Linked DNA regions of Funiculus sociatus GB2-C1. The main gene of each other region encodes a partner of the protein of the gene in region 2 in a complex. Links are inferred from orthologs where the notes say so. Each region holds a gene or a part of one and is shown on either strand. Other genes may lie near its edges.

Region 1 (4,047 bases), on a different replicon or contig from region 2:
ACATCGCGTACACGCACCCCGTGAAGTTTGACTTCGCCGTTGGGCCAACCCATTCTGTAGCCGACATTTTCCAAAATTGTAACTTGGGGAAGTTTATCAAGAGCGGCTAAGTCTAGTTCGCGCGTTCCTACACGTAATTTTACTGGTTCAGTACCAATTATCATGTGGGTAACGTAAAACGCCCAGGATAGTTCGTTATACTTTTTTTTCAAATTAGGGTATTGCGTATGCGGAATGACTAAATAAATAGGGCCGCCTTGATCGCGGGGAATTGGTTTGCCATTTTTAGCGATCGCTAAAGTAATCGGGTAGGCAAGCAAATCCTTCAAGCTGATTGTCGCTTGGTAGCCGTCAAAGCAGACAAAAGTAATATCTGTAATATCCGACGCGATCGCTAACTTTTTCAATAGTGTAGATACACGGATGCCCCGAAAGTCGAAAATCTCCTCTTGGTTGAGTACGGCATGAGGCTCTGTAGTTTTTACATGATTTCTTGCCAATGCCTGTAGCTGTTGCCAGCTCAATGTCACCGCTTTGCCCTTGGCCATTTGCCCCTCAATAACCAGATTCCACTCCTCCGGTGAAGTTTTGGTATTGGCTTTCACCATCTGGGCGTTGAGAGCGATCGCTTCAGTTCGCCAGGACTCCAGCTGCTTATCCGTTGGCTGATTTGTACAAGCTCCAAGGCAGACAATACTTGTCACTAGCGGTACTAGAGCCAAATTTTTCCCCACGTTTGGATTCAACCGCATTTAAAGAATACTTCTTTAGGTAGTTTACCGAAAAGCGATCGCTACTGTAACTACAGCGACTTAACTCTTTTTAACACAGTTACCTCAAGTCATCCGGGAAAATACCAAGTCAGTAAGCTATTTAGAATATTCTCCTTCTAAGGAATAAAAAGGTGATAGAAAATAGGAGATAGAGGTTAGGAGGTAAGGAGAAAATTACTTAGAACTGTAAGTTTTATCCTTCCTACCACCTACTACCAAATTTCTTAAAACTGCCGCAAAAAGCGCAAATCGCTGCTGTACATCCGACGCACATCATCAATTTGATGCAGCACCATTGCGAAACGCTCAGCACCGAAACCAGCGGCAAACCCAGTATAAACTTCTGGATCGTAACCCACCTTCTTCAGCACATTGGGGTCAACCATACCGCAGCCCATTACTTCTAACCAGCGTCCCTGCCATTGCACATCGACTTCCGCCGAAGGTTCGGTGAATGGGAAATAACTGCCCCGGAAACGAATCGGTAACTCAGCACCAAACATCTCCTCTAAAAACACCTTAATAGTGCCTTTAAGGTCTGTAAAAGTTAGCCCCTGATCAACTGCCAAAATTTCTACTTGGTGGAAGACGGCCGAATGGGTCGCATCTACCGTATCTCGTCGGTAACAGCGTCCTGGTGCCACAATCCTGATTGGCGGCTCATTTTCTTCCATGTAGCGAATCTGCACCGAAGAAGTATGCGTCCGCAGCAGATTGCCATCCGGCAGGTAGAAGGTATCCTGCATATCGCGGGCAGGGTGGTCTGCCGGGGTGTTCAGCGCCTCAAAATTGTAGTAGTCTGTCTCCATCTCCGGCCCTTGGGCGACGGTGTAGCCAAGACCAACGAAGATATCTACAATGCGGTCAATTGTACTGTTGAGCGGGTGCTTGCGACCGAGGGGGCGGTAAACTCCTGGCATAGTGACATCCAGGGTTTCCGATTCCAATGCGGCTTGGATTTGGGCTTCCTGCAAGTTTGTCCGCTTGCGATCCAGGTCATTTTGCAGCGCTTCTTTGACTTCGTTTGCTAAAGCACCAATCCGGGGGCGATCGCTTGCGTCTAATTTACCCAAACCCCCTAATACTTTGGACAGCTGCCCTTTCTTACCCAGGTAGCCGACTCGAAGTTCCTCTAGTTGTGCAAGAGTAGAAGCAGCAGCGATCGCATTCGTCGCATCCTGTTTAAGCGCGGCTAGTTGAGCCTCAAGCTCCGAAAGCGTAGTGGTCATTTTCTACAGACAGTCTTCAGTTTGGCATCTTTGCTTGAGTTTAACGCGATTTGACTCATTCATCTGCATTCATCTATTACAAGCTGCGGTGCAAAATAGAATTTGACTCCTCCTGTAGTAAGTTAATGAAACTGTTAATCAGCAACGATGATGGCATCTTCGCCTTGGGCATTCGCAATCTCGCCAATACCCTCGCCGAAGCCGGACACGATGTCACCGTAGTATGCCCCGACCGGGAACGGTCTGCCACTGGTCACGGTCTTACCTTGCACGACCCCATCCGCGCTGAAGTCGTCGAGTCGATTTTTCACCCCACAGTCAAAGCCTGGTCTTGTTCGGGAACTCCCTCGGACTGCGTAAAACTGGCGCTAGGTGCTTTGCTCGATGCACCCCCCGATTTTGTCTTATCTGGGATTAACCACGGCTCTAACCTTGGCACTGATGTCTTATACTCAGGCACAGTTTCAGCGGCGATGGAAGGCGTAATAGAGGGAATTCCCAGCATCGCTTTTAGTCTGACGAGTTACACCTCAAGGGAGTTTCAAACCGCTGCCAAATTTGCCAAAATCCTCATGGATAAGTTAAGCTTGCAGCCGCTACCAGAGGCGATGTTACTCAACGTCAATGTGCCACCTGTGAAATGGGAAGATGTTGCGGGTGTCGCCCTGACTCGTCAAGGGATTCGTCGCTATTTTGATATTTTTCAAAAGCGGGTAGATCCACGCGGCAAAACTTACTATTGGTTAGCTGGTGAAGCTTTGGAAGAAGTTGAACAACCTGAAGATCCGCTTTTACCCAGTCACATAGAAACCGATGTGCAGGCAATTCGGAAAAACTACATTACCGTAACGCCCTTGCAATATAACCTCACCTATGCTGCTGGAGTTCGCAGTTTGCAGGAATTCAAGATTTTTGAGCTTTGAGGAACTTTGTCCACCCTCACCCGCGACTCCGATCCGCTCAAGCGGTCTCAGAGATTATCCTCGTTCCCAGCCTCTGACTGGAAGGGGCAACCATTTTTTTTCGTTTGCCTTTTTTGGTGCGGTTATCACGCTAAAATATTAGTACAAATGTACTAAAAATAGTAGTACACTGTAGTCAAGGAGTTGCAGTCAAAGACACGTTAAGTGTATCGCCTGTGGTGAGAGGAAGAAAGCAAAGGAAACCCTACTTCGACAAAAAGCGAGAATGGTAAATGGGTACTCAGCTTATTTGATTTTACTCAGGCCTTATAGCAATTCAAGGGTTGGGTGCGATACATCTGTAAGGGCATGGCATTGCCATGTCCCTACCAAGGTGGCGAAAACAAAACAACCGCGATATATTCCACCCAGCCCAGAAACGCTATATTTACTGACACAACGGCTGCAAACCCTACAGCTTAACCGTTTGTCAGCCTTTTGAAAAAGCTTTCACGTACAAGCAAATAGCACTCGCTTTCATCGGGTGTAACTGATCCTAATCTCTTTAAAGCGATATTCCCGATTGTATCAACTAGGGATTACTGCCTAGATTTATTGTAAGTAATTGGCAGGAACAGCGTAGTACGGAGTCCGAGGCGAAGCGATCGCATTCCAAATAAATATTCTTCCAAAAAACTAAATAAACCACATCTTTCTAAGAGCAGCCAGCCTGCCAAAGTCCTGTATTACCCAACAATGAGCCATCAAGGAGGTAAAGAAGATGATGAAGGAGTTTAAAGCCCCGTCTCTCGTGCTGCAATATCTGCTGGCAGGTTGCTGTCTGTTAACCAGTGGCTACCTATTAGCCACTCTCAACTTGCCTTTCAATCCGACCTCGGCACTTAAGGAACGGCAATCAGTACGTAGCACCACCGCCTGCACAGAAATTGTAAAGCCGAAGGCGACGCTATCGCGATCGCAATTAGCACGACTCTTAACAGTACCTGAGCGCAGCTCTCGGCGCAACGTGCAACAAATCGTCAAAGAGCCTTATTGCCGCTTGCCGAATGTGAGCATTCGAGCAGGAGCCAAAACCGAGCGCGAAATTCACCCTTTGGCGTTTGATCCGCAAACATCGCTAGT
Region 2 (5,564 bases):
TTTTGAACTTGCCACTCATCTTCCCAATTTTTTACTTCACCATAGTGGTGATACCACCCATTTTTATCATCGTTAAAATCTGCTATTTTCACTCCATCGTCGTAGAGTTCCCCCTTCTTACCGCTAAAATCTGGGTTGCTGTGGTTACACACAATATCCAGCACCAGCTTCATTTTTCGGACGTGTAATTCAGCAACTAATTTATCAAAAGTTGTATTTCTAGTTTCTTGGGTTTTGTTGAGTGAAGGTTCTTCATCTTTGCCAATAAAGCGAGGATTGATGCGTTTAAAATCCTTTGTCCAGTAGCCATGAATTGCGGCTTGTTCAACAAATAATGCTTCAACTTGCTCGAATAAGGGAGTCAGCCAAAGTGCTGTAACTCCCATATCTTTTAAATAATCGAGTTTATCAATAATTCCTTGTAAATCTCCACCCCAATATTTTCCCCAATCCTTTGCTTCTGGGTCGAAAAGTTCTGGGTTTGGGCCTTCGCTGTTGTCAGGATCACCGTCATAAAAGCGGTCTACAACGATGAAGTAAATGGTTTCTTGGCGAAATTCAATATCTCTGGTATAAAGAAATTCTAAATCTATTTCGCTGTCTGGTTTAGTTTCGGAGACTATAACTTCAACTTCTGCTTTTGGATCGGTAACTTCATATTGACTTGATGAAGCTTGAGATGGAGGAGTTGATACCATAAATTTTAGTGGTACTGTAAGAGTAAGAGTCTAGCCTTTCGATAGACGTTTTTTAAATTTAACGAGTTGTGTCCTTTTTTGTATATCTGCCTTAAGGCAGTGTTCAAAAATTGTAAAGCTATGGTATAAGGATTCAGTTTTGGAAATAATTGTGTATTTGGGTTAAATAACATTAATTGCCCAAAAATCTTGCAGCGTTTAAATAAAACTTTATTGAAAAAAGCCCCTGTGAATGTAATTCGCGGCTACAGATTTCGTCCACCTGTGTGGATTAAAACCTTGAAAGCCTGCGTAAAGCAGGCTTTGTTCGCGTAGCGCCACCATAAAAGGGTGAACGCACTAACGAAAGATTATTTAAAAGGCTTGAATCCATTCGCGGACATCGTATTCTGTCCAAATGCCGTTTTGCCAGTAAGGATCGGCTTCGATTAACTGGCGGACGGTGGCTTCGTCTTCGGCTTCGTAGATACCAAAGACTTTGGTGAGATCCTTAGTAGGGCCAATGGTAATTAAAACACCGGATTCTTTTTGGGCGGCAAGACCGTCTAGATGTGCTTGGCGATAAGGCGATCGCTTCTCTAAAACATCCTCGCAATAATTTCCCCACATCACATATTTAGTCATGGCTAATTGCTAATGGCTAATTGTTAATTGCTAATGGCTAATATAAAGAATTAGCCATTAGCAAAACTTAACTTCTCAGACTGACACTAAATTTATCGACGAGTGCTTCTCGGATTTTTTGATGTACTGGTTCGACATCTTCATCGGTGAGAGTGCGATCGCTGGCGCGGTAAACTAACCGCAAGGCCAAACTTCGCTGTCCCTCTGGGACATTTTGACCACGATATTCATCAAACAATTCCACCGATTCTAGTAAAGCACCGCCAGCAGACGCGATCGCTCGTTTAATTTCCGCTACAGAAATTTTAGTCGAGGCAAATAAAGCCAAATCCCGGTTAGCACCGGGGAAAGTCGAGAAAGGTTTGAACACAGGTATCAGGTTTTCATCCCGATCCAGATAGTCTAAGACCACATCCAAATCCATCTCAAAAACGTAGACAGCATCCGGCAAACCCCGCTGTTGCCTCATCTGGGGATGCAGTTGCCCAAACGTACCCAAACGATCACCCTGCAACCACAAAGAAGCTGTGCGTCCCGGATGCAGGCGCGGATCGCGTCGGTCTGGTTGATATTCTACAGGCATTCCCAGCCGTGCAAACAAACTTTCCAGCACTCCCTTGGCTTCAAACCAAGTCATCGGTTGTAATGCGCCTCCCCGCGTCCAAGTACCTTGAGTGGGGTCGCCGCCAATAATTCCCGCCACCGAGTCAGCTTCTATTAGTCCGTCCTCTTCCCGCCAGAATACCCGACCTATTTCAAAGGCGTTCAAGGAACCGTTGCCTTGCTCCAAATTGTACTGGAAAGCATTAATTAAGGCAGATACCAATTCAGTTCGCAGCGATGAGTATTCTGCGAACATCGGATTAGCGATCGCTACCTCGCGATCGTCCTCCGTCTTCGCCACCGAGTAAGAGTAGTGCATTACTTCTGTCAATCCTGCTCCCCGCAAAGCTTCCCTCAGCTTGCGCGTCAGCATTTGGTCGGAGGAAAGATACCCAGGTTCAGTTTTATCTGGCAGAGTGTCGCAGAAATTATCGTAGCCGTAAAGACGGGCGATTTCTTCAATCAAGTCAATTTCCCGCTCTAAGTCTCGGTAACGATAGGGTGGCACTTTTACCATCCATACCGGGGATTGGGAATTGGGAATTGGGGATTGGGAATTGGGGATTGGGGATTGGGAATTGGAACTCCCTTGTCCCCAGTCCCTTGTCCCCAGTCCCTTGTCCCCAGTCCCCAGTCCCCAGTCCCCAGTCCCCAGCGATACGTCACATCCCAGCGCAGTCAAGATCCGCTGCACATCTTCCGGTTGAATTTCACCAGTAGCATCTCCCAACTCTACAGGCCCTAGAACCTGGTTTATCCGGTCAAGACGCAGCTCAATCGAACGCATCCAAGCTGAAGGGTCAGGACGAGTGTCCGCAACTTCCTGAGCCACAGGGGTGCCACTAGCGAACTGAGTCAAAAGCGCGATCGCCCTCTGACAAGCCACCGCCAATTCTGCTTGATTCACCCCCCGTTCGTAGCGTCCAGAGGCCTCCGTCCTTAAATTCTGGCTGCGAGCAGATCGTCGAATTGCTACCGGGTCAAACAAAGCCGCTTCTAAAACTAAATTCTCAGTACCCTGATAAACTTCTGTTTCCTCACCGCCCATCACCCCCGCCAAAGCCACAGGTTTGTCATTGGCAGTAATCAGTAGATTTTGGGGTTGCAAGGTGCGAGTTTGCCCATCCAGCGTTTTCAGGGATTCCCCCCCATTGGCAAAGCGCACGCCGATAGTCAGGGTGTTGCCCCCTGCAATCTGTTGTAAGCGATCGCGATCAAATGCGTGTAGCGGCTGACCCCATTCCAGCAAAATGTAGTTAGTAACATCCACCACATTGTTAATCGGGCGCACCCCAGCCGCTTGTAATCGCTGCTGCAACCACGCCGGAGAAGGCGCAATTTTTACCTTTTCAATTACAGTCCCAATATAGGCGGGGCAAGCTTGCCGCTCTGAAATTCGCACACTTAGACCTGCACTTCCCTCTGGGATAGATACAGAGCCAACTTCTGGTAGTCGGAGAGTTGCACCAGTCAGCGCCGCCACCTCCCGCGCCACGCCCACCATACTCAGAGCATCAGCACGATTCGCCGTAGAAGTCAAGTCTAAAATTACATCATCTAAACCGAGAAGCGATCGCGCATCGCTACCCAACTGCGGATTCTCCAGCTCAAAAATATGAATTCCAGCCGATTCCTTCGCCAAACCCAACTCAGCCAAAGAGCAGATCATCCCAGCAGAAGGTACACCCCGGAGTTTTGCCGGTTTAATCTTCAACTCAACAGCAGGCAAATAAGTTCCTACAGTTGCCACAGGCACATAAATATCAGCCCGCGCATTCGATGCCCCGCAGACAATATTCAAAGGAGACGCTGCCCCCACATCCACAGTACAGACCCGGAGCTTATCCGCATTCGGGTGGGGTTGAATCTCCACAATTTTCCCCACCACCACCCCATCAGCCCAAGTCCGGCGGTCTTCAATCTCTTCCACCTCGAACCCAGCCATAGTCAGCGTGTCCGCCAACTGGGTTGGGGTCATCGTCAAATCAACTAATTCTCGCAGCCAGTTGAGAGAGATACGCATTTACTCTATGTTTTTACCTAGTTCACCCCGATCATTTTACCGCTCAACCCTATAACTACCCTCATTCCCTTATCTTGATTCAGTTTGAAGGGTAAAACCATTCACCTAAGAGTGCTTCCGGATGTGCTATCAAAGAAATGGAAACAGTTCTTGTTGCCATGCACCCTAACCTTTATTAGCCCGTTGGTTTGATTACATTTTTATACCTCCTCTTCTGCAATGATGGAAAAACATCCTGAAAGAAAGCAGCTACCCCCGCTTAGCAAATTCTTTATAGGAAGATAAACCATCTTCAGGCACTCTTTAAAGAATTGTCCGTATAATCAACATTCTTATTGTCCTTTAATGCCTGGATAATTTAAGTTAGGGTAGCAATATCCGGTTGCAGCATCCCGGTGAGTCTGAATGAGCTACTGCCTTAATCCCGCTTGTCCTAGTCCTCAAAACATCAAACACGCCGAAATCTGTCGGGCGTGTGGTTCCAAACTCCTGCTTAGAAAGCGCTATCGAGTGCTGGACGCCCTAGGGCAAGGAGGCTTTGGAGCTACCTTCTTAGCTCATGATGAGTCTCTGCCTGGTGAGCCAAGTTGCGTCATCAAGCAACTGAGACCAGCAACTACCGTAGCCCAAGTCTTACAAATGGCACGCGAGCTATTTGAAAGAGAGGCACGAACCCTGGGAAAGATTGGCAATCATCCCCAGGTACCTCGCCTATTGGACTACTTTGAAGACAATCAGCAGTTTTATCTGGTACAGGAGTATATTAGCGGCTTAACTCTACAGCAGGAAGTGAAAGGATCTGGCCCCTTGAGCGAAGCTGGGGTCAAGCAATTCTTGAGCGAAATCCTGCCTGTGATGCAATATATCCATAGCCAGCAGGTAATTCACCGAGACATCAAACCAGCTAACTTGATTCGCCGCGAACAAGACCGCAAACTGGTTCTAATTGACTTTGGAGCGGTGAAAAACCAGGTCAACCAGGCAGCAAGCAGTTCTGAGCAAACAGCTTTAACAGCTTACGCAATTGGCACACCTGGATTTGCCCCACCAGAACAGATGGCGATGCGCCCAGTTTATGCCAGCGATTTGTATGCTTTGGGTGTCACCTGCATTTATCTGCTGACCGGAAAATCGCCAAAAGACTTAGACTACAATCCGACAACGGGCGAAATGCTCTGGCAAAAGCACGTTCATATCAGCCCTCATTTCACCGATGTCCTCAAGAAAATGCTGGAGGTTTCAGTTCGTCATCGCTATCAGTCTGCTGAAGAAGTCTTGAGAGCGCTTGACCTTGAACCTTATCTCGACACTTTGGCTCAAGGCTTGACAACAGGTAAAGCTACCCCGCAGCGACAACCAGGCGGCCGCTTGAACACCGGAGACTTAAGCTCTCCGACTTACTCCTCATCCCCTTCGGCTGGTACGTCAACCTCAGAACGTCTGGCTATGGCAATTAAAGCGCGTCGAGCCAGGTTAGAAGCGAATGACCCGCAAACGGGGGGCGGTATTCATAGTCGGGCTTTGCCTGGTACTGGTTATACGACTACGCTGAAAAACAGCGATGCTACTGCTGGTTCTAAGGGGAAACTTCCGGCGAAGTTGGATGCAGTCAGCGT

The links.
Region 1: the proteins of pheT (region 2) and pheS are in contact, whole or in part, in a crystal structure (PDB 6P24), measured with the Escherichia coli proteins. The link is inferred for Funiculus sociatus GB2-C1 from one-to-one orthologs.

Annotation. Positions count from the first base shown.
Region 1 is NZ_JAMPKJ010000049.1:6,559-10,605, forward strand. The notes cover bases 1-2,822. They hold pheS (phenylalanine--tRNA ligase subunit alpha), read right to left. Parts: upstream 2,003-2,822; coding sequence 998-2,002; downstream 1-997. Other genes in these bases: NDI42_RS20105 (molybdopterin-dependent oxidoreductase), read right to left, coding at 1-752; surE (5'/3'-nucleotidase SurE), read left to right, coding at 2,128-2,822. In the rest of the region: more of surE, read left to right, coding at 2,823-2,925; NDI42_RS20120 (hypothetical protein), read left to right, coding at 3,686-4,047.
Region 2 is NZ_JAMPKJ010000020.1:35,118-40,681, reverse strand. The notes cover bases 1,170-4,282. They hold pheT (phenylalanine--tRNA ligase subunit beta), read right to left. Parts: upstream 3,949-4,282; coding sequence 1,390-3,948; downstream 1,170-1,389. Other genes in these bases: NDI42_RS11790 (YciI family protein), read right to left, coding at 1,170-1,322. In the rest of the region: NDI42_RS11795 (alpha-amylase family glycosyl hydrolase), read right to left, coding at 1-698; more of NDI42_RS11790, read right to left, coding at 1,053-1,169; NDI42_RS11780 (serine/threonine-protein kinase), read left to right, coding at 4,354-5,564.